3 regions of the Pseudomonas silensiensis genome follow, and region 2 is predicted to be linked to each of the others. Evidence: predicted binding sites of a transcription regulator. Region 2 holds the regulator's gene; each other region holds the start of a gene.

Region 1 (7,738 bases), on a different contig from region 2:
TCGGACTTCGGATTGTTCAGTGCGTTGAGCGTGGTCATGATGCTATCGCTTTGCGCCCGCAGCTTGGCCACCAAAGAGTCCATCGCGGTGTACTTGGCGGTCAGGCTCAACTGCAGGCTGGACATCCGCGAATCGAGGGTGTCCTGCTGCTTCTTCAAGTCGGTCAGGCTGTCGCTCAGGCTTGCCGATCGCGCGGCGAACACGCCGGTCTTGCTCAGGGCGAAGCTGTCGGTCGCGGTTTTCATACGCGCCAGCAAACCGGTATCGCCAGTAAAGATCGCGTTGATGTCGGCGGCATTGGTCAGCACCGCAGTATCCCACTGCTTGTCGTCGATCGTCAGGGTGCCGGTTTTCTGGTCCGTCTGCACGCCAAACTGGGATAACGCTTTCATCTGGCCCGTGCCCGACATTGCGTTCAGCTCGGTGCGTACGGCAGACACCAGTGAGCGCAACGAGGCATCGCCGGTCAGGGCACCGGACGTTATCGAACCATCGGCGTTTGTGGTGACCTGGGTTTCGGCATTGGCAGCCTTGATCAAAGCGTTGTAGGTGTCGACAAAGCCTTTGACCGAAGACTTCAGCGTCGTGCTGCTGGCGGCCACGGTAATGGTGCTCGCTGTCGGCGCGGAAGCACCGGCTGCGGTGGGAGAAATTCCTGTCAGCTTGACGGTCACCCCACTCACGGCGTCGGCGATGGTGTTGGTCTTGGATTCCATGACCAGCCCGTCAAGGGTGTACTTGGCGTTCTGCGGCGGAGCGAGGACCGAGGTGCCGGTTTCCAGGCCCGAGTTGCCCGACAAGGTCAGGTCCGTACCGACACCGGTGGTGGTCGACGTCATCACGAGTCGAGAGCCACTGGCGTCGGTCAGAATGTTGGCGCTCAAGCCCTGGTTGGCATACTGCGAGTTGATCGAGTCTCGAACCTGCTGCAGCGTTGCGCCGACCGGAATGCTTACGTCGTAAGTGTTGCTGCCCTGCTTGATGCTCAGCGTGGTTGGCACCGCGCCTGCGTTGATGACCGTCGAAGCGCCAGCCGCGTAGACCTTGGACGAAATCTTGGACGCCGTGGCCAACTGAGTGACCACCAGCGAGAAACTGCCGGCCGCCGCGCCATTGCCGGTGGTGACAGTGGCTACTTTTTCATCGGAGGTCGAACCGGTCAGCCCATTGAAGCTGGAGGCAGTCTTCATGTTGTCCAGCGCACCACGGAACGCATCCAGCGCTGCCTGGATCTTACCGATCGACGATAGCGAGGTAGTCGCTTTCAGCGTCTGGCTGTTGATCTGTGTCTGCTTCGGTGCCCTTTCGGAATCCACCAAAGATTTCACGATCGCCTGGGTATCGATGTTCGAACCAATACCGCTAACCGTTGTACCCGCCATCATCTCTCTCCTTATCCAGTGGCTGTCGTTTTCTTGACTTAGAGCGTCTAGTCAGCGACAGCAACAAAATTCATGCCAGCTCAAGCCTTGGCGTTAAACAGCAAGCTGCTGGCGTCCGTCAGGCTCTGTGCAAGCTTCAATGCAGTTTCCGAAGGGATCTGGCGAATCACGTCACCGGTTTCGGTGGCGATGACCTTGACCACGACCCGGCCGGTGGAATCATCAATGGTAAAATCCAGCTTGCGCTGGGCAGCCTGGACGAATTCCCTAATATCGGTCACGGCTTTTTCCAGGTCGTCACGCTTGGGCTCGGAGCCCGATTTGGCGACGGGCTCAGCCTTGGGCTGTTCCTGTTTGGCAGCAACGGTCGGCGTTGTACCCTGAGGGGCAACGGCTGGATAAGACAGGTTCAACTTGACGCTCATGTCCATGCTAAATCTCCTCATCACGGAAAAGACGAAAGGGCACGTAAACGCGCCCTTCCGTCAGTCACCAAGCGCTGATATTACTGAAGCAGTTTCAGTACAGCGGATGGCAGCTGGTTAGCCTGAGACAGGATCGCGGTGGAAGCCTGTTGCAGGGTTTGTTGCTTAGTCAGCTGAGCAGTTTCCGACGCGAAGTCGACGTCCTGGATCACGCCACGAGCAGCAGTGGAGTTGTCCGAGATGCTGCGCAGGTTCGACACGGTGCTGTCGAAACGGTTTTGTACGGCACCGAGGTCAGCACGCTGGGAGTCGATGTTGGCGATCGCTTGCGAGATCACGTCAACAGCGTTTTGTGCGTTGGCAGCAGTGGTCACGTCAGTGTTGCTGACCACGGTTTTGGCCGAGCTGACGGTAGTACCGGCAGCAACGAACAGGCCAGTTGCACCAGCGCCGTTCATCGAGTAGCTGTTGGTGGAGTTCAGCGAAACTGCGCCAGTTACCTGAACTGCAGTGGCAGCGGCAGCAACACCAGCGCCGTAAGCACCGGAACCGTCTTTGGCCTGAACCGAGATACCGGCGATGGCACTGGCGTCACCAGCGTTCAGGATGATGTTCTCGCCGGAATCGGATTTGACTTCCAGGCTGTTGGTGGTGGCGTTGAAGTTAACGCTGATGCCCAGTTTGGCAGCGTTGGACTTCAGTTGGTCAGCCAGGCCAGCAGTGTCGGTTACGCCGACCATGTTGACGGCTGCGCCAGCGCCTACCTTGATGGTGAAGTTTGCAGTACCTGGCAGAGCACCAGTGATCGCCGCGGTGTTTACAGTGAACTTGGCTTCAGTGCTAGCAGTAGCCGACAGGCCGCCGATAACGCCGTTCAGCTGGGCAGCGGTCGTTTTTGCAGACTGTCCAGTAACGGTGGTGATGTTAGCGGTTTGGCCGCCACCGGTAACAGCGATGGCACCACCGGTCACACCGGCCAGGCTTGGCGGGATGGCCACACTTTTCAGCTGCTGGGAGCCGATGTTGTTAGCGGATACGTCGCCCAGAGTCATGTTGATGGTCTGGTTGGCGTTAGCGCCTACCTGGAAAGCGGTAGTACCGAAAGAACCGTCCAGCAGGTTACGACCACCGAAGGTAGTGGTGCTGGCGATACGCGACAGCTCGGAAGTCAGAGCCGAGTACTCGGCGTTGTTCGACTTACGGTCATCGGCGCTTGGCGAACCGTTCGCGGAAGCCAGGGCCAGGGTACGCATTTTTTGCAGGATGTTGGTGGATTCCTGCATCGCGCCTTCAGCAGTTTGCGCGATGGAGATGCCGTCACCGGCGTTCTTGATGGCAGTGCCCAGGCCGTTGATCTGGCTGGTCAGACGGTTGGAGATTTGCAGGCCGGCCGCATCGTCTTTAGCGCTGTTGATTCGCAGGCCGGAAGACAGACGTTGCATCGAGTTTTGCAGGTTGCTGGAAGCTTTGTTCAGGTTGTTCTGAACAGTCAACGATGCAAGGTTGGTGTTTACTGTTAAAGCCATGACGAAATCCTCGTTGGATGGATACTGCGGCTTCCGGCCCTGACATCCGTCGGGTGTGGCCTAGAGAACCTACGTAATAGTTATCGTCGTGAAGAGGCTTTGCTTGAGGGGTTTTTTGCAAATTTTTAGTGGCAGCTTGCCAGCCCTTTAGTTTCAAGGCTTTAGAGCCAGAAATTCGGCGCCAGTAAAACGCAAAACGCCCGGAAACTTTCGCTCCCGGGCGTTTTTTTATAGCTTCATTGCTACGCAGCCGATCAACCGCGAAAGAGAATCGCCGAGCCCCACGACAGGCCTACGCCGAAACCACTGATGGCCACACGGGTCCACTTGGAATCGAACACGTGATTCTGCAACAGCAATGGAATACTCGAAGACACCGTGTTACCGGTTTCGAGCATGTCCTTGATGAACTTCTCCGGCTCGCCTTCTTCGAAGCGACGTGCAACGGCATCGACAATCGCCGCACTGCCCTGGTGAATGCAGAAGGCGTCGATATCGTGCGCCTGCAAGTTGGACTCATCCAGCAGCTCATGCAAATGGGCCGGGACTTTCAGCAAAGCAAAGTTGAAGACCTGGCGGCCGTTCATGAAGAACACGCCATCGGTGACCTTGAGGTGCGGCGCACCGGAACCGTCAGTGCCAAACTTCGACTTGCCCAGCTGCCAGACAGCGTTTTCGCCCATCCAGGTCGCAGTGGCGGCATCGCCGAACAGCATGGTGGTGTTGCGGTCTTCCGGGTCGACAATCTTCGAGTACGGATCAGCCGTCACTAGCAGGCCATTTTTCAACCCCGTCGCTTCCATGAACCCCTTGAGGGCATAGATGCCGTACACGTAGCCAGAACAGCCCAGGGAGATATCGAACGCGGCAACATGGGTTGGCAGCCCCAGCTTGTCCTGCACGATCGCAGCGGTATGCGGCAAGCCTTCTTCGTCACCGTTCTGGGTGACGACGATCAGGCAATCGATGGATTCACGTTTGAGTTCGGGACTGGAGGCGAACAGGGCATTGACTGCTTCAACGCACAGATCCGAAGTTTCCTGATCGGCACCCTTGCGCGGCAAAAACGCCGAGCCGATCTTGCCAAGGATGAAGGTTTCGTCCTTGTCGAACTTTGCACCCTGGGCGTAATTGTCAACCCCGGCTGCCGGCACGTAACTCGCTATGTTTTTTATGCCAATCATTATGGCTTCCCAATAATAAACAGCTGAATATCACCGCTCGCTGAATCGAGGGCGTCTACAGTCAGGGCTCAACCCCTAGAGGTGGCAACGTCGGGCCTCAAGGATCGCCTTGATCAGGCCCACCACCTTCACCGCCCGCGGACAGGATACAGTGAAGATGCGCGTTTTGACTGGCGGGTCACTCAGAGATCAGTGCTTTATTTCATTTTGTGACCCCAGCGCAGTCCGGACCTGCCTCGATCTTCTCAAAAAAAACGCAAAAAAAAAGCCAGCCCCTGATGACAGGGACTGGCCGCGAGCCGTCAAGACCGACTCAAAGCTTGTTGAACAGGCCCAGCTGGGAAATCTTCGAGAACGCCAGTTGTGCCGCTTGCAGCATGGTTTGCTGCAAGGTCAGACGTGTCAGCACTTCCGCAGGATCGGTGTTCTTGATCGAGTTACCCGTCGCCTCGTTGATCAGCCCTGTGCTCTGGTTCTGTTCGGCTTGCATGTCCATCACGTTACCCCGGGCACCGATGGCGCCACGGGCCAGGTCGACCTGGTTCTTGGCATTGCCCAGGTTGGCAATTGCCGAAGCCACGGTATCTTCCATAAAGCGCTGCGCGGTCGGGTTGCCTTGGGTCGGTGTGTTAAGCGCCTGACGCAACTGGCTGATGGTATCCAGCACGTTCTGGGTCTGGTGCGTATTGACCGCGATGTCGAACTGATCGCCCGCAGCGGGCGCCCCCCCGCTGAGGGTAAAGCTGACGCCGGCCGCCGTCGCCACGCCAGCCGCCACAGTCCCCGAGGTGACCGGTGTGCTGCTGCTGGTCAATGGACGAGCGAAAAGGTCGAAGGTTGTAGGGCTGGTGAATTTCAGAACCGCCCCGCCTTCAGGGAAAAAGCTTTGATAATCCGCAGCATTGGTCACCGAAGTCTGGCCCACCAAAGCTGTCGATCCGTTGTTCGGCGCACGATTGCTGACAAAGCTGTCCGGCTTGGCCGTCAACTGGAAACTGTGACCGGCGATCACCGCGTCGGCGTTGGTGGCGTTGTCACCGGCCTGGAAAGTGATATCCAGTTTAAAGGTCACGCCACGGAAGTTGACGTCGGAGCCGCCCTTGGTGTTCGGATCAAACACACCGCCCTGACTTGCCTCGGCGGTCACGTCATTGCCCAAGGCATCCGTGATCGAAAACTGGGTGCTGCTGGTGAACGCCAGGGTATACGGCTGACCGCTACGGAAATTCGCATCGAAAGCCGGGCCGGAACTCACCAGGCCCGGCGACAGGGCCACACGCCCGTCATTGACCGCCGGCGCAGTCATGGTGGTCGAGCTTCGAGCGGCGTTGATGGCCTGCTGAAACACGTCCCAACCGGTGTCATTGAGCCCCAGCGACATCGAGTCACCGATTTTCAGCTCCAGCTGGGTCTGGTCACCCTGATAGCTGTAGGTGCCGTCGCTATTGCGCGCAAACGGCTGAGTGTTGTTGCTGGCGCCGGAAAAGATGTACTTGCCGTTGGCATCCTTGCTGTTCATCAGGCTCAGCAATTGGTCTTCGGCCGCGCCGAGCTCCGACGCAATGGATTTGCGGTCATCGTCGTTCAACGAACCGCCACCGGCACGCACCGTCAACTCGCTGACTTTCTGCAGCACGTTGTTGATGCTGTCGAGCACGCTTTCTTCCTGCGCCTGAGCGGTGTTCAACGAGCTGATGTTCGTGGTGTACTGACCCAGCATGGCTTTTTGCTGATCGAGTTGCAGCAGGCGGGCCGCACCGACCGGATCATCCGCCGCTGTCTCAAGCTTCACACCACTACTGGCCTGCTCGGCCGACTTCAGCAGGTTATTGAAGTTGCGCTGATAGTTGGCAGCCGTCGTCGAGTAGTACTGTGCAGTAGAAATACGCATGTTCTACGGCTCCTTAAAGGGCATTAATCAGAGTGCTGAAGATTTCCTGCGCAGTCTTGATGATCTGCGAAGAGGCCGAATAGTACTGCTGGTATTTGATCAGGTTGCCGGTCTCTTCATCGAGATCAACGCCCGACAGCGAGTCTCGAGCGTTCCTGGCCTGGGTCAGGATGGAGTCAGTCGCGGTGGCATCCATTTGACCCTGTTTGGTCATGGAGCCGACCGAGGAGACAAGACCACCGTAGGCCTCAGTGAAGCTCACGCCCGGGCTGGTAGCGTTGGCACCGATCGTGGCCTTGGTTTGCAGACCGAGCAACGCTTGCGAATTGCGGTTGTCGGTACTATCCGGCGCCGTCATCGAGATATTGAAACTGTCGTCCTTGGCGGGACTGCCACTGACAGTCATCGCGACCTTGAAGGTTTTCGCAGCGCCCCCGGCGTCCGTGTAAGGCACCGAAATACTCAGATCATTGTTCTGACCAGGCACGATGCTGCCGGTCCCGATGCTGGTGCCCTTGGCGTCGAACACCTCATAAGCGGTGCTGCTGGTCATGAGCAGACGAACCGGCATCGCCGCCTTGACCGCCGTCTGTACTTCCAGGCGCTGCACCGGATCGTAGATATCCAGTGCAGTACTCAACGCTGGCTGGCTGACAGCACCGGTGCCGTCATTGCCCGAGGCCTTGGTGGACGTCAGCGGAGCGGCTGTGGCCAGGGTCTTGGCGTCAGTCATGACGGTGGTCATGTCTGCCGCAGAACTGCGCGTCGGGGTAATCTTGAAAGTGTCGCCGGCCTTCACCGGTCCAGCATTGAGGCTCAGGCTGAAGCCGTCGATGACCGGGGCTGCGGCCGGGGGCACAGGCAGGGTGAAACTGCCCATGTCGGTATTATCCGACAGACGACGCACGCTGTAGCCGGTGGCACTAGTGAAGGTCACCTGGTAATCGCTGGCCGTCAGCTTGCTGGTGTCCTTGATGGTGACGTCAAGGTTGCCGGAGGTCGGGTCGTTGTTGCCATTGGCGATGCTGCGCTGGCTGATGGCCTTTAGGCTATTGATGTCGTTAAACAACGCCGAGCCGAAATTGCCGTTCTGATCCAGCCCCTGCCCCAACTGCTTGTTGACCTGATCGGCCACCACCATGGCGATGCGACCCAGGCCGTTGACGGCTGGCGTCAGTACGTCGTCGCGGTAACGCAACAGACCGCCCATCTCGCCGCCGCTGACTCGCGAAGTGATATCAATCGTCGAACTGCCGCGATCCATGATGATCGAGGACCGGGTAGGGTCATTCTTGTCGGCCGCCACGCGCAACGTATTGACCGTATCACC
Region 2 (7,738 bases):
GGCCGTCGATCATCATTTGCTTGCCACCCGGCGCCAGCAACGCCAGGCCCGGACGCAGGATGTCGCCATCCTCGGCTTCCTTGACGCTGATGCGGCAGAGCTTGTCCAGACGCTCGGCGAACGCCTTGGTAAAGGCAGCCGGCATGTGCTGGATCAATACGATCGGTGCGGGGAAGTTGGCCGGCAATTGGGTCAGAACCCGCTGCAAGGCAACCGGGCCGCCCGTGGACGTACCGATGGCGACCAGTTTGTAGGCTTTGCGTTTCGGTGCGGGCGACGACGAGGCTGGCGCGTACGTACGGGCCGGAATCGGAGCCGGTGCCGGGCGCGCAGGCGCGCTGCTGCCGTAGCTGCTGACACTCGAAGGTGCAGGCGTCGGAGCGGGTGCGGCGACAGGTGCCGGAGCGCTGTAGGTGTTGGCGCGACGGTTACTGCGCGAGATGCTGAGAATCTTCTCGCACAGCAGTTGCTTGACCTTCTCCGGGTTACGGGAGATGTCTTCGAAATTCTTCGGCAGGAAATCCACCGCGCCGGCATCCAGTGCGTCGAGGGTTACCCGAGCGCCTTCGTGCGTCAGCGAGGAGAACATCAACACCGGGGTCGGGCAGCGCTGCATGATGTGCCGCACCGCCGTGATGCCATCCATCATCGGCATCTCGTAGTCCATGGTGATCACGTCTGGCTTGAGGGCCAGCGCCTGATCAATCGCCTCTTTTCCGTTGGTCGCCGTGCCGACGACCTGGATATTCGGATCCGCTGAAAGAATTTCCGAGACGCGGCGGCGGAAAAACCCCGAATCGTCCACCACCAGGACTTTAACTGCCATAAACACTCCGTTAGACGGAGCGAGGCTCAGTCGCCCCGCCCCACCAGAATCAAATACGCCGTGCGGCGTAACGCTTGAGCATGCTCGGAACATCGAGAATCAGCGCAATGCGGCCGTCACCGGTGATGGTGGCGCCGGACATGCCCGGGGTTCCCTGGAGCATTTTGCCCAATGGCTTGATGACCACTTCTTCCTGGCCCACCAGTTGATCGACGACGAAGCCGATCCGCTGAGTGCCCACCGAAAGGATCACCACATGGCCTTCGCGCTGCTCTTCGTGAGCGGCAGAGCTGACCAGCCAGCGTTTGAGGTAGAACAATGGCAGCGCCTTGTCCCGCACGATTACCACTTCCTGGCCGTCCACCACGTTGGTGCGCGACAGGTCGAGGTGGAAGATCTCGTTGACGTTCACCAGCGGGAACGCAAACGCCTGGTTGCCCAGCATGACCATCAGCGTCGGCATGATCGCCAGGGTCAACGGGACCTTGATGACGATCTTCGAGCCCTTGCCCTTGGTCGAATAGATATTGATGGTGCCGTTGAGCTGGGCGATTTTGGTTTTCACCACGTCCATGCCCACGCCGCGTCCGGAGACATCGGAAATTTCGGTCTTGGTCGAAAAACCCGGTGCGAAGATCAGGTTGAAGCAATCGGATTCGCTGAGGCGATCCGCTGCATCCTTGTCCATCAAGCCTTTCTTCACGGCAATGCCGCGCAGAACATCGGCGTCCATACCCTTGCCGTCATCGGAGATCGACAGCAGGATGTGGTCGCCTTCCTGTTCAGCGGACAGGATCACCTTGCCGCTGCGAGGCTTGCCCATCGCTTCACGTTCGGCCGGCTCTTCAATACCGTGGTCGACCGAGTTGCGCACCAAGTGGACCAGCGGGTCAGCCAGGGCCTCGACGAGGTTCTTGTCGAGGTCGGTTTCTTCCCCGACCAGTTCCAGGTTGATCTCTTTCTTGAGCTGGCGAGCCAGGTCGCGAACCAGGCGCGGGAAGCGCCCGAAGACCTTCTTGATCGGTTGCATCCGGGTCTTCATGACCGCGGTTTGCAGGTCGGCCGTGACCACGTCGAGGTTCGACACGGCCTTGGACATGGCTTCGTCGCCGCTGTTGAGGCCCAGACGGACCAAGCGGTTACGCACCAGTACCAGTTCGCCAACCATGTTCATGATTTCGTCGAGACGCGCGGTATCGACCCGCACGGTGGTCTCGGCTTCGCTGGCCGGTTTTTCCGGTGGCGGCGCGGACGGCGCGGCGCGAGCAGGTGCCGGAGCCGCTGCGGCTGCCGGTTTCGGCGCTTCAGCTTTAGGCTCGGGCGCTTTGGCCGCAGGCTTCGCGACAGGTGTTGGGGCCTTGGCCGCTGGAGCCGAAACCACTGCACCGGTACCGACTTCAGTGAACTTGCCTTTACCGTGCAATTCGTCGAGCAGCGATTCGAACTCGTGATCGGAGATCAGATCGCCACCAGCCGCTTTAGCGGTGGGCGCAGCCGGGGCCGGGACCGAAGCAATGGCCGATTCCAGCGCATCAACGGCAAAGTTGCCCTTGCCATGCAACTGATCGAGCAGGGCTTCGAACTCGTCATCAGTGATATCGGAGCTGTCGCCTGCCGCTTTCGGGGCAGCCGGTGCGGCTGGCGCCGGGGCTACCGCATCGACGGCGAATTGGCCCTTACCGTGCAGCTGATCGAGCAACGACTCAAACTCGGCATCGGTGATTTCGTCGCTGGCCGCCGCATGGCTGCTCGGCGCTGGCACAACGACCGGGGCTTCTGCCTGAGCCTTGACGGCGTTCAGCGAATCCAGCAGTTGTTCGAATTCGTTATCGGTGATGTCACCTGATTCGCTCTCGGCGGCAGGTTCTTCCACCACCTCGGCGACCGGTGCCGTTTCATCGGCGGTTTGCGGCTCGGCCAGACGGGCCAGTGCCGCAAGCAATTCTGGCGTGGCAGCCGTGATCGGGCTGCGCTCGCGGACTTCGGTAAACATGCCGTTCACCGCATCCAGCGCTTCGAGAACCACGTCCATCAGTTCCGAGTCGACGCGACGTTCACCCTTGCGCAGGATGTCGAACACGTTCTCGGCGATGTGACAGCACTCCACCAACTCGTTGAGCTGGAGGAAGCCGGCGCCTCCTTTTACAGTGTGAAAACCGCGAAAAATTGCATTGAGCAAGTCCGCATCATCAGGTCGGCTTTCAAGCTCGACCAGCTGTTCGGACAGTTGCTCTAGAATCTCGCCGGCCTCAACCAGGAAATCCTGAAGGATCTCTTCATCGGCGCCGAAGCTCATGTGTAGGGGTGCTCCTAGAATCCAAGGCTGGAAAGCAAATCGTCTACATCGTCCTGACCGGACACAACGTCTTCTCTTTTATCGGCATGAATCTGCGGACCTTCACCCTGAGAGAGATGTTTTTGCGGATCTTTTTCTGCCAGCATCGCTTCACGGTCATGTTCGATGCCCGCAAAGCGGTCCACCTGACTGGCCATAAGCACGAGCTTGAGCAGGTTGCTTTCAACTTCGGTGACCAATTGGGTCACACGCTTGATCACCTGACCGGTGAGGTCCTGGTAATCCTGAGCGAGCAAAATGTCGTTGAGGTTGCTCGACACAACGCGATTGTCTTCGCTGCTGCGTGTCAGGAAACCGTCGACTCGCCGAGCCAGCTCGCGGAACTCTTCAGCCCCGACTTCGCGACGCATGAACCGTCCCCAGTCGGTGCTCAAGGCCTGGGCTTCGTTGCTCAGGCCGTTGACCAGCGGCGTGGCGTTTTCCACCAGGTCCATGGTGCGGTTGGCAGCAGCCTCGGTCAGCTTGACCACATAACCCAGACGCTCGGTGGCGTCCGTGATCTGCGAGACTTCCTCGGCTTGCGGCATGTGCGGGTCAATCTGGAAATTGACGATCGCGCTATGCAGCTCGCGAGTGAGCTTGCCCACTTCCTGATACAGGCCACGATCACGGGTCTGATTGAGCTCATGGATCAGTTGCACAGCGTCGCCGAACCTGCCTTTTTCAAGGCTGTCGACCAGTTCGACCGCGTGTTTTTTCAGAGTCGATTCGAAATCGCTCTGTGAAGACTCGTTATGCTCCATAGCTCCCCCGTGGCGCAGTGGCTTCGCACATCAACCGATGCGTTCGAAAATCTTCTCGATTTTTTCTTTTAACGCCTGGGCCGTGAAGGGCTTGACCACATAGCCGTTAACTCCGGCCTGGGCTGCCTCGATGATCTGCTCGCGCTTGGCTTCAGCGGTCACCATCAGCACCGGCAGGTGCTTGAGCTTTTCATCGGCACGCACGTGACGCAGCAGGTCGATACCGGTCATGCCAGGCATGTTCCAGTCTGTTACCAGAAAGTCGATGCTGCCGCTGTTGAGAACCGGAATGGCAGTAGTGCCATCGTCGGCCTCGACCGTGTTGGTGAACCCAAGGTCACGCAACAGGTTTTTAATGATCCGCCGCATCGTTGAGAAGTCATCAACGATGAGGATTTTCATGTTCTTGTCCAATTCGACCTCCAAGCAGTCTTAAACGCGCCCAGCACCTGGACGCGCCATTTCAATCAATCCGGCAATGCACTCGATGACTGTCTGGAGCACAACAAATCGCGACCGGTGCAGCTAATCCCACACCGGTCCCGCTCGCAGTGTCCCCACACTGCCTTCAGCGCGCTCGCCACTCCCCCAAACGCCCCCGCAAGCGGGCCGCGCACTGGCTGTGTAACTGGCTGACCCGAGATTCGCTGACCCCCAGGACCTCACCGATTTCCTTGAGATTCAACTCTTCGTCGTAGTACAGCGCCAACACCAGTCGCTCACGCTCCGGCAAATTGGCAATCGCGTCCGCCAGCGCCGCCTGGAAGCGTTCATCTTCCAGATCGCGTGACGGCTCGAGATGAGCACTGGCGCCATCCTCGTGCAGCCCTTCGTGTTCGCCGTCCTGCAACAGATCGTCGAAACTGAATAGCCGGCTGCCCAGGGTGTCGTTCAAAATCCCGTAATAATCGTCGAGACTCAATTGGAGTTCGGCCGCAACCTCGTGATCTTTAGCGTCACGACCGGTTTTAGCTTCAATCGAGCGAATTGCGTCGCTGACCATCCGGGTATTGCGGTGGACCGAACGTGGCGCCCAGTCCCCCTTGCGTACTTCATCGAGCATCGCGCCACGGATTCGAATGCCCGCGTACGTCTCGAAACTCGCGCCTTTGCTGGCGTCGTATTTGGTCGATACTTCAAGCAGGCCGATCATCCCGGCCTGGATCAGATCTTCAACCTGAACACTGGCGGGCAAACGCGCCAGCAAGTGGTAGGCAATGCGTTTAACCAGTGGCGCGTAACGCTCGATCAGCTCGTACTGCGCGTCACGTGCCGACTTCTTGTAGAGGTCGTAGCCACTGGCTGTCATAGCACCGGTCCTGCCGTTTGTTGCACGAGGCGCTCGACGAAAAACTCCAGGTGCCCACGCGGGTTGGCAGGTAGCGGCCAGGTATCGACCTTCTGTGCAATCGCCTTGAACGCCAGTGAGCACTTGGACCGAGGGAAGGCTTCGTAGACGGCGCGCTGTTTCTGCACAGCCTTGCGCACACTTTCGTCGTAAGGCACCGCGCCGACGTATTGTAAGGCGACGTCAAGGAAGCGATCCGTGACCTTGGTCAACTTGGCGAACAGGTTGCGCCCTTCCTGCGGGCTCTGGGCCATGTTGGCCAGGACGCGGAAGCGGTTCATGCCGTAATCGCGGTTCAGCAGTTTGATCAGTGCGTAGGCATCGGTGATCGAGGTCGGCTCGTCGCAGACCACCAGCAAGACTTCTTGCGCTGCACGAACGAAACTGACTACCGAGTCACCAATGCCCGCAGCGGTGTCGATCACCAGCACGTCGAGGTTGTCACCGATATCGCTGAACGCCTGGATCAGGCCGGCGTGTTGGGCCGGGCTTAAATGAACCATGCTCTGTGTGCCGGACGCGGCCGGGACGATTCGAATACCGCCAGGGCCCTGCAACAGTACGTCGCGCAGCTCACAGCGGCCTTCGATCACGTCGGCCAAAGTACGTTTGGGTGTCAGTCCCAGCAGGACGTCGACGTTCGCCAGCCCCAGATCGGCGTCCAACAGCATGACGCGCCGGCCGAGCTCAGCTAGAGCCAGGGACAAGTTCACTGACACGTTAGTTTTCCCGACGCCACCTTTGCCGCCGGTCACCGCGATCACCTGTACGGGATGCATGCTGCCCATGTTATTTCTTTACCTTGTCTTGCATAGACGGAGGCCACATTACTGGCTGCGCGTTCACTAACGGAACAATGCATGGCAGACCATCGATGTAGGTACAAAAACTGTTCATTAATACCTCAGCCAACCTGCTTGGTCGGGCTGTGGTAAATATCAGCGAACATGTCAGCCATGGCTTCTTCGCTGGGTTCTTCTTGCATTTGCACGCTGACGGCGCGACTGACCAACTGATGACGACGCGGTAGATGCAAATCATCCGGAATCCGCGGGCCATCGGTCAGGTAGGCCACCGGCAATTCATGACTGATGGCCAGGCTCAACACCTCGCCCAGGCTTGCCGTTTCATCCAGTTTAGTCAGGATGCAGCCAGCGAGCCCACAACGCTTGTAACTGTGATAAGCGGCCGTTAGAACCTGTTTCTGGCTGGTGGTTGCCAGGACCAGATAATTTTTTGATTTGATGCCACGACCGGCCAGGCTTTCGAGCTGCATGCGCAGTGCCGGATCGCTGGCCTGAAGGCCCGCGGTATCGATCAGCACCACGCGTTTGCGCAGCAAAGGCTCCAGCGCCTGCACCAGCGATTGGCCCGGATCGACATGCGTCACCGACACATTGAGGATCCGGCCCAGCGTCTTGAGTTGTTCCTGAGCACCAATACGGTAGCTGTCCATGCTGACCAGCGCGATATTCTGCGCGCCGTACTTGAGCACGTAACGGGCCGCGAGCTTGGCCAGGGTGGTGGTCTTGCCCATGCCGGCAGGGCCGACCATGGCAATCACGCCGCCCTCTTCCAGAGGCTCGACTTCCGGTGTGGCGATCATCCGCGCCAGATGCGCCAGCAACATGCGCCAAGCCTGACGAGGTTCTTCAATATCGGTAATCAGCGCCAGCAAATCGCGCGACAACGGGCCGGAAAGGCCGATGCGTTGCAGGCGACGCCAAAGATTGGCCTGGGCCGGACGGCTGCCTTGCAGCTGATTCCAGGCCAGGGAGCCGAGTTGCACTTCCATCAGTTCGCGCAGGCTGTTGAGTTCGAAACGCATCGAGTCGAACGCCCGTGGATCGACGCCACCGGAGGCAGGTGCCGCAGCCGGTGCAGGACGACGGGGTTCGGTGTAGGTCGGCTCGATCAGCGGCTCGGCGGCGGTCAGTGGCAGGCCGGCAAACAATTGGCGATTGGTGGACTTGTCGCTCTCGCCATCGCTGCGCAGGCTCAGTTCGGCCTGAGCGGTGACGATCCGCGACTGGGTCTTGCGCAGCTCGTCTTCGAGTTCCATGTTCGGAACGCGCGGAGCCAGCGCCGACAACTTGTAATCCAGGGCAGCCGTCAGCTCGACACCACCGGCGATCCGGCGGTTGCCAATGATGGCGGCATCAGCGCCCAGCTCATCACGAACCAGTTTCATGGCCTGACGCATATCGGCGGCGAAAAAACGCTTAACTTGCATAAACCACTACCTCAGCCGTTGGGCCCTACTGTCGCAACGATGGTCACTTGCTTGTTGTCAGGAATTTCCTGGTAAGCCAACACATGCAAACCCGGGACTGCCAATCGGCCGAATCGCGACAACATCGCGCGAACCGGACCGGCTACCAGCAGAATCACCGGTTGACCTTGCATTTCCTGTCGCTGCGCCGCATCGATCAACGAGCGTTGCAGTTTCTCAGCCATGCTTGGCT
Region 3 (7,738 bases), on a different contig from region 2:
CTCGAGCATGCTTTCTCCTTTTTGGCGTCTGTTGACGCCAGGTATTGTTTTGAATGATTCAGCTTAGGCCCTTAATCACAACTTTTGGCGGTTTCGCGGCAGAACCGTCAAAGGAGCCTATAACGTAGAAAATACGCCTGCTGAAACGTTTAATCTAGAATGATTGGCACGTTACTCGATAATGTCTCATCCTTGAAGCCCAATTGTCGGATGCGTCACGACGATGGTCGTCTGCCTGAATCGGGTAGGATTGGCGAAAATGTCGGGCAAGCTCGAAAAAACAAGGAAAACCCGGGTTGAAACTCAGTGATATCGCCCAGTTGGCCGGTGTGTCCGTTACCACCGCCAGCTATGTCATCAATGGCAAGGCAGAACAACAACGTATCAGCAGTGCCACCGTCGAGCGCGTGCGCGCAGTCGTCGAACAACATGGCTTTACGCCCAACCCCCAGGCTGCCGGGCTGCGCAGCCGGCATACCCGTACCTTGGGTTTCATTCTGCCGGACCTGGAAAACCCCAGTTACGCGCGAATCGCAAAACTGTTGGAACAAGGTGCCCGCGCTCGCGGCTATCAGTTGCTGATCGCCAGCTCCGACGATGCGCCGGACAGCGAACGGCAATTGCTGAAACTGTTCCGGGCCCGGCGCTGCGATGCGTTGATCGTTGCCAGTTGCCTGCCGGCCGGCGATGACAGCTATCGCCAATTGCAGGCCAAAGGCATTCCGATCATCGCGATCGACCGGGTCATGGAGCCTGAGCACTTCTGTTCGGTGATCAGTGATGACCGCGAGGCCAGCCTGCAACTGACCCGCAGTCTACTGGACCCGTTGCCCAAGCAGATCGCACTGATCGGCGCACGCCCCGAACTGAGCATCAGCCAGGAACGGGCGGGTGGTTTCAAAGAGGCGTTGGACGGGTTCAAAGGCGAAGTGCTGATCGAACACGGTGAGTCGTTCAGCCGTGAATGCGGCAAACAGTTGATGGAAGAACTGCTACAGCGTCTGGGCCATTTGCCGGATGCGCTGGTAACCACGTCCTACGTGCTGCTTCAGGGCGTATTTGATGCCTTGCACGACTTCCCGCTCAAAACCCGCCCGCTGCGCCTCGGCACATTCGGCGACACGCAGCTGCTGGATTTCCTGCCGCTGCCGGTCAACGCCATGGCCCAGCAGCATCAGCTTATCGCCGACAAAGCGCTGGAACTGGCCCTGGCCGCCATCGAGCAATCGGATTACCGACCCGGCGTGCAGGCCATCGCGCGGACCTTCAAGCAGCGTATTCGCCAGGACTGAACCGTGGAGCTGATCGACAGCCATACTCATCTGGATTTTCCGGACTTCGACGAGGATCGCACGGCGTTGTTGGCCGAGAGCCGCGCCCTCGGAGTGCGGCGGATGGTGGTGCTGGGGGTTTATCGGGGCAATTGGCAGCGCGTCTGGGATCTGGTGCAAAGCGATCCCGACCTGCATGCGGCATTCGGTCTGCACCCGGTGTATCTGGATGATCATCGCCCTGAAGATTTACACGAACTGGGTGATTGGCTGACCCGGCTGGCGGGTCATCGGCAGTTGTGCGCGGTGGGCGAGATCGGTCTGGATTACTTTATCGAAACCCTGGACCGCGAACGCCAACAGGTATTGTTCGACGAGCAACTGCAACTGGCGGCGGACTTCAATCTTCCCGCGCTGATTCATGTGCGACGTAGCCACGCGGCGGTGATCGCCACGCTTAAACGGTTTCGCTTGAAACGCGCGGGGATCATTCATGCCTTCGCCGGCAGCAAAGAAGAAGCCCGCGAATACATCAAACTCGGTTTCAAATTAGGCCTGGGCGGTGCCGCGACCTGGCCTCAGGCGTTACGCATGCATCGCGTGCTTGCCGAATTGCCGCTTGAATCGGTGGTACTGGAAACCGATTCCCCGGACATGGCGCCCGCCATGTTCCCCGGCCAACGCAACAGCCCGGCCCATCTGCCGGCGATCTGCTCGGCACTGGCCGGGATCATGGCGATCAGCCCCGAGCAATTGGCCGCCGCCAGCACTGCCAATGCTTGTGAGCTGTTCAACTGGTGATCAGTCGGCGTGAGCCTTGGCGGCTTCCAGCGTCAGCGTCATGTGTTGCCGGTGCCGGGCAAACCGCATGACGGCGAAATAGACGAAAATCGCCAACAGCGAAAAATTCAGCTGCTCCACGACGCTGAACATCCCGATCCACTCCAACACCAACGCCACCAGCAACGCGGTGCAAACCATGACCAACGTGCTCGCCCGCAGCAATGCCAGGGAGTCGAGGGACTTGAAGCGCTTGATCTGTTTCGGATCGTTGAGTTGCAAAGCTTTCTGGCAGTGGGAACAAGCGAACGCTTCATTGATCGCGATTGCGTTGAGTTGCCAGGGTTTGAGCTGGAGTGTGCTCCCGCAATGAGCGCAGTGCCCCTGGATTCCAATCGTTGCAGCAGACATAACCGAGCCTCCTCAGGGCAGGTCCAAGTGATTGATCTTCCATCATTAAAGACCAAAAATCAGACGACGGAGGAAAACCGGAAAGATGCCACAAACAAAGGGAATAAGTACTACAGACGGAGCATAAAAACCTGTGGGCGCGAGCAGGCTCGCTCCCACAGGTGCGTCGGGTGTGGTTTCAGACCCGGAAGGCGCTGATCAGTTGTTTGAGTTCCACCACCTGAGCCGACAACGCACGACTGGCGTCCTCGGTCTGGTGTGCACCTTCGGCGGTACGCTCACCGGCGCGGTTGATTTCGACAATATTCTGGTCGATGTCATGGGCCACGGCGGTCTGCTGCTCTACCGCGGCGGCAATTTGCTGGTTCTGATCGACGATCATGCCGACGGCACCGAGGATGTTTTCCAGCGCTTGCTGAACCTTTTCCGACTGCCCCACCGTGCCGCTGGCCATCTGATGACTGGTCCCCATCGCCTTCACCGCAGCGCCGACACCGCTGTGCAGCTTGGCGATCATCTGCTCGATTTCCTCGGTCGATTGCTGGGTGCGCTTGGCCAGTGTCCGGACCTCGTCCGCCACCACCGCAAAACCACGCCCCTGCTCACCGGCCCGAGCGGCTTCGATGGCCGCGTTGAGGGCCAAGAGATTGGTCTGTTCGGCGATGCTCTTGATCACCTCCAGCACGCGGCTGATGGACTGGCTGTCGCTGGCCAGTTGATTGATCACCAGCACCGACTGATCGATCTCACTGGCAAGGGCTGCGATGCTGCCTTGCTGGGATTCCACCAGCCCGCGACCGCTGATGGTCTCGTCGTTGACGCTATGGGCGCTGCTGACCGCTGCCGCGGCACTGCGCGCAACCTCAAGTGAAGTGGCCGACATCTGGTTCATGGCCGTGGCGACCTGTTCGATCTGCGTGCGCTGCCCCGCCACCGCCTGGTTGCTCTGGGCGGAAACGTTTTCCACCTGCCCGGCCTGGCGCTCGACCTCACTGACGGTCTGGCCGACCCGCTCGATCAGGTCATGGATTTTCTTCACGGTGCCGTTGAACACCTCACCCAACTCACCCAGTTCATCGCGGCTATTGGCGCTGAAGGTCACCGTCATGTCGCCGGCCGCAACCTTGTCCATCACCGCGCCAAGACGCTTGAGGGTGGTGCGGGTCGAGGCGTAGAAGCCGCCGTAGAGGTAAAAAATCAGCACAAACACCACCGACAACGCCACGGCCTGCAAGACCATGTGGGTGCGGTTCTGCTCCAGTCGCTGTTGCAGCTGGGTGCCAAGAAACTTCAGCGTGGCTTCGTTGAGTTGGTACGTCTGGTCCATCAGGCCCGTGACCTGATCGTAAAAGCCCTGCCACGGCGCATCGAGCGTGTCGGCCATCACCACCTGCTCTTCGAACAGTTCACTGGCCTTTTTCAACGATGCCTTGCTGCTATCGGCCTGAGTGGCCAGGGTTTCACGTGCCGCTTTGCTGGAGCCCAGCGCGTCTTGCAACTTCAGGGCATATTCGGCGTGCAGTTTTTCGATCTGCGCCAGCAACTCATCAAAACGGGTACTCGATGCCGAGTTGAGAAAGCCCTGCCCCAGCGAAAAAGAGCCCATTGCCCGACCTTCACCCAGAAGCTGAGTCACAGGCGGGGTGACATTGGTAATGAGTTCGCTCAGCTGGCGCATGTCGCTCTGGGTGTCGCGGCTGAGGCCGGCCTGACTGGCGATAATCTGGCTGAAAATTTGCGCGTTGCCGAGCAACTTGCCGATCATCGCGCTTTTGCTTTGCAGGGAATTTTCCGCTTGCTGGGCCTTGAACGCGGCGATCATTTCATCGCGTTTGCCATCGAAAACCATGATTTGCTCGGGGTCAGCGCTCATCGCCGACAGCCCTTGCAAACGGGTCAGCACACTTTGCCCCAAGGTACTGATCTGCGACTCGACATTGCCGGCCTTGCCGGACTGACCGAGGGTGACGTTGATCTGCACAAGGTTGTTCAGGGTTTCCAGATCGCGCCGTAACGCCAGGCTACTGCCCAGCAGGTCGAGGCTTTGCAGTTCGACTCGGGTGCCCTGGAATTCGCGATAGGAATCGCGTACCAGATAGAAGTTAGTCACCAGCATCGGCACAAGGAACAGCACGCTGATCAGACTGAACTTCATGCCAAAGCTCAGGCGATTCATCAGCGCGACGGCGGGATAGAGCAAGCTCTTCACTGGAAGTCTCCCTTTGATTTCTTATTTTTATTGGCAGGCGCGGGTCGAGAGCAGATAGCCACTATTCGGCGCTGTCTCTGTATAGCTCAAATCGGCGGGAGGTTTTGTAACTTAAGGTTAACGGCAGGATACACGCGGACCGGTAGCAGCTGGCGCAGCCTGCGTCAGGCTGCTACAGGGGGTCAGTGTGCTTACGGAAGGACGGTCCACAACGCAAAACCGGCGTACCAGAGCACCGCCGCGCGCAGCAACAGTTCCCAGATCCGGTCGAGGCTGTTGATGCCGTCTGGCCCGACCACCGGTGCCGGGATTTCACCGGCCACCAGCCCGACCTTCTCGATCAATTGGGCGGCGCTGATGTTCCAGTTCAGCAGTTCGTGCAACATCACTCGGCTGACCGCGACAAAGTTGCCGACCAACGCAAAACTCGCCGCCAACAAACGCACCGGCAGCCAATCGAACGCATGACGTAGTTTTGCCGCGCGCTCGACCACGGCCGGGTTCTGCCCGTGTTCTTCGGCCAGGGCCAGCAGGCGATAGCTCAGGGCGGCGACCGGGCCCAGCAGGAAGTACCAGAAAATCACTGCGAAAAAGCTCTGATAAGCCTCCCACAGCAGATGCCCTTCGACCCGTTCCAGCAATTGTTCGCCACTATCGGCGCAGATACCCAGGTCGCGGTTCGCCACATGAGCGGCCGCTTGCAGGTCTTCCCGGCGCCAGGCATCGCGAAACGGCCCGAGACCGGCCAGCAGATCACCGCGACCGAGACTGTAAATCACCACCAGCAGGTGCACCGGCAAGGCCAGCAGACCGTAAGCCACCGGGTCCAGTACCAACAGCAGCAAACCCAGCAGTGCCACTGGCAACAACACCAGTACGACCAAGATCAGCCACGGACTTTTCGCCAGACGCGGATTGACCTCAAGCTTGTTCAGCTCGCGAACCCATCCACCATCGCGCTGAATCCGATGACGCAGGGCCGAGAACTTCTCGATCCAGACCGCCAACAGCAACACCAGAAAACTCATTGTTACTCCTTACTTTCCAGAGCAGCTTTTGCCAGGGCCGCTCGATAGCGTGCCCAGTCGAACGCCGGCCCCGGATCGGTTTTACGCCCGGGAGCGATGTCGCTATGCCCGCAGATGCGCTGTGCGGTAATGGCCGTGAAGGCGCTTTGCAGCTGCCGGGTCAAGGTCGTCAACGCTTGATACTGAGCGTCGGTGAACGGCAGATCATCCGTGCCTTCAAGTTCGATGCCCACGGAAAAATCGTTACAGGTTTCCCGACCTTCAAAACTCGAGACGCCGGCATGCCAGGCACGCTCAAGACAAGAGACAAACTGAGTGACGGTGCCGTCACGTTCGATCAGAAAATGCGCAGACACACGCAGGTCGGCGATCCCTTCAAAGTAGGGATGCTCCGTGACATCCAGACGATTCTGGAAAAATTCCTGCACCTTGCCGGTAGCGAACTGCGCTGGCGGCAGGCTGATGTTGTGGATCACCAGCAGGGAAATTTCGCCCGAGGGGCGCGCATTGAAGTTGGGCGAGGGGCAAATATCTACGCCCTGACACCAACCGCTCGCGGGGTCCAACTGCATAAAGGTTCCTTCAACGACGACTGTGTAGGCGCCCAGTATGCCGCGATAGACCCTCGGGGCGCGATCACTTGCCGCGATTAAGGCGCCGCAGGTTGCCGATCACCGATTCCAGCGCCCGGTCGAACAGCAAGGTGTCATCCAGCGCGCGCACCGCGCCACGACGGAATTCCAGCGCCAGGCCGATGCGGCTGCGCTCCAGCACTTTCATCCCGGTGCGATTGACGAAAATATACTTGCCGGTGGCTTCAATGATCGCCGCCAGCTTGCAGCGAAGGGTGTTTTCCTCATCTTCCTGAAACTCGACCCAGCCCCCCAACCGCAGTTGATCGACCTGAAGCAGACCGGCATCGTCCTCCGGCAAGCGCACTGAAGCCGTATCGACTGGCCCTTCGTCCGCGGTTCGCAGGACGACTTGCTGCCGCACTTCGACCATTACCGGTGTTTTGACAGACGGCTCAAGCGTTTGCCCAGGACGTTCGAACAGTTGAACGTGCAAGGCTTCCAGCTCACTGAAAAATTCGCTGGTGGCGAACGGATCGAAGGCCGAACTGCTCAGCCCGTCGCGCAACGACTTGAGTAACCCTGGCACCAGCGCCAACAAACGCAGGCTCGCACCGGGTTCATCATGACGCTGCACGCTCCAGATCAATTGCTCCATGGACTGCACATCGGCGTGCCACTCGGCCGACTGATCGCCGTGCTTGAGACAGGTCAGCAGCAACACCTGGCTCCAGGCTTCCTGGACAAACACCACCACTCGCTGCGGCAATACTTTGCCCAACAAGGCCTGATTCAGCACCTGCTCAACGCGCTGACGGGCCAGTTCAGTCCTGGCGCGGCCTTCTTCGGCGTCACGGGTACGTTGTTCCAGCAGATCACTGCGACGGCGCTCGTCGCTGGTGAAGGCGAGAAAATCCGCGAGCAATTCGGAAAAGACCGCCGGATCATCGACAAAATCATTCAGCAACCGTTGCACCACTTGCTCGATGCGCAGATACAGGCTGTCGCGCTCATGATCATCGCACTCACCCCAGCCCATGGCTGCGGTGGCGATTTCATTGAGCAAACGCCGGGCCGGGTGACTGCTGCGGCTGAAGAAGCTCTTGTCGAGCACCGCCACTTTCAGCATCGGGATCTGCAGGCGGCCGATCAACGCCTTGAGCGAGTCCGGCAAGTTGCGGTCATCGAGGATGCATTCGAAGAGCATGGCGATCAGGTTGATCACGTCTTCGTCAGCCACCCCGACCACGCGTGACTTGCCACTTTTAACGCTGACCCGGGTCAGCAGCTGTTCGAGCTGGTTTCGCAGATCGAAGTCGTCCTGGGCTGCCGGCGCCGGCACGTATTGCTGCAAGTGCGAGAGCAGGCGCATGAGGTCACGGGTGGAAATCGGCTGGGTCTGGGCACTGGCTTCGAGCGTTGGCGCGACACTGCCACGCACATGAAACAGCAACTCCTGCAACGCCG

Evidence for each region. Region 2 encodes FliA, which starts transcription of late flagellar genes. Its sites were predicted from a motif close to CTAAAGTTTNNNNNNNNNNNGCCGNTAA; they were not measured.
Region 1: a site for FliA is predicted at 3,519-3,546, ahead of QF010_RS31485 (flagellin N-terminal helical domain-containing protein). Genes of this name have one in related genera too.
Region 3: a site for FliA is predicted at 4,760-4,787, ahead of QF010_RS06380 (methyl-accepting chemotaxis protein). Genes of this name have one in related genera too.

Annotation. Positions count from the first base shown of each region.
Region 1 covers NZ_JBNDJH010000034.1:28,454-36,191, reverse strand. The annotation lists gene fliD (flagellar filament capping protein FliD) at 1-1,382, opposite strand, end outside; gene QF010_RS31490 (flagellar protein FlaG) at 1,463-1,813, opposite strand; gene QF010_RS31485 (flagellin N-terminal helical domain-containing protein) at 1,888-3,333, opposite strand; gene QF010_RS31480 (ketoacyl-ACP synthase III) at 3,588-4,517, opposite strand; gene QF010_RS31475 (flagellar hook-associated protein 3) at 4,831-6,408, opposite strand; gene flgK (flagellar hook-associated protein FlgK) at 6,422-7,738, opposite strand, start outside.
Region 2 covers NZ_JBNDJH010000014.1:3,432-11,169, reverse strand. The annotation lists gene QF010_RS19905 (protein-glutamate methylesterase/protein-glutamine glutaminase) at 1-826, opposite strand, end outside; gene QF010_RS19900 (chemotaxis protein CheA) at 876-3,122, opposite strand; gene QF010_RS19895 (protein phosphatase CheZ) at 3,137-3,925, opposite strand; gene QF010_RS19890 (chemotaxis response regulator CheY) at 3,956-4,327, opposite strand; gene fliA (RNA polymerase sigma factor FliA) at 4,494-5,234, opposite strand; gene fleN (flagellar synthesis regulator FleN) at 5,231-6,061, opposite strand; gene flhF (flagellar biosynthesis GTPase FlhF) at 6,178-7,506, opposite strand; gene flhA (flagellar biosynthesis protein FlhA) at 7,518-7,738, opposite strand, start outside.
Region 3 covers NZ_JBNDJH010000003.1:381,490-389,227, forward strand. The annotation lists gene ptsP (phosphoenolpyruvate--protein phosphotransferase) at 1-9, opposite strand, end outside; gene cra (catabolite repressor/activator) at 297-1,292, shown strand; gene QF010_RS06370 (TatD family hydrolase) at 1,296-2,072, shown strand; gene QF010_RS06375 (hypothetical protein) at 2,073-2,462, opposite strand; gene QF010_RS06380 (methyl-accepting chemotaxis protein) at 2,641-4,671, opposite strand; gene ampE (regulatory signaling modulator protein AmpE) at 4,863-5,699, opposite strand; gene ampD (1,6-anhydro-N-acetylmuramyl-L-alanine amidase AmpD) at 5,702-6,271, opposite strand; gene QF010_RS06395 (DUF1631 domain-containing protein) at 6,336-7,738, opposite strand, start outside.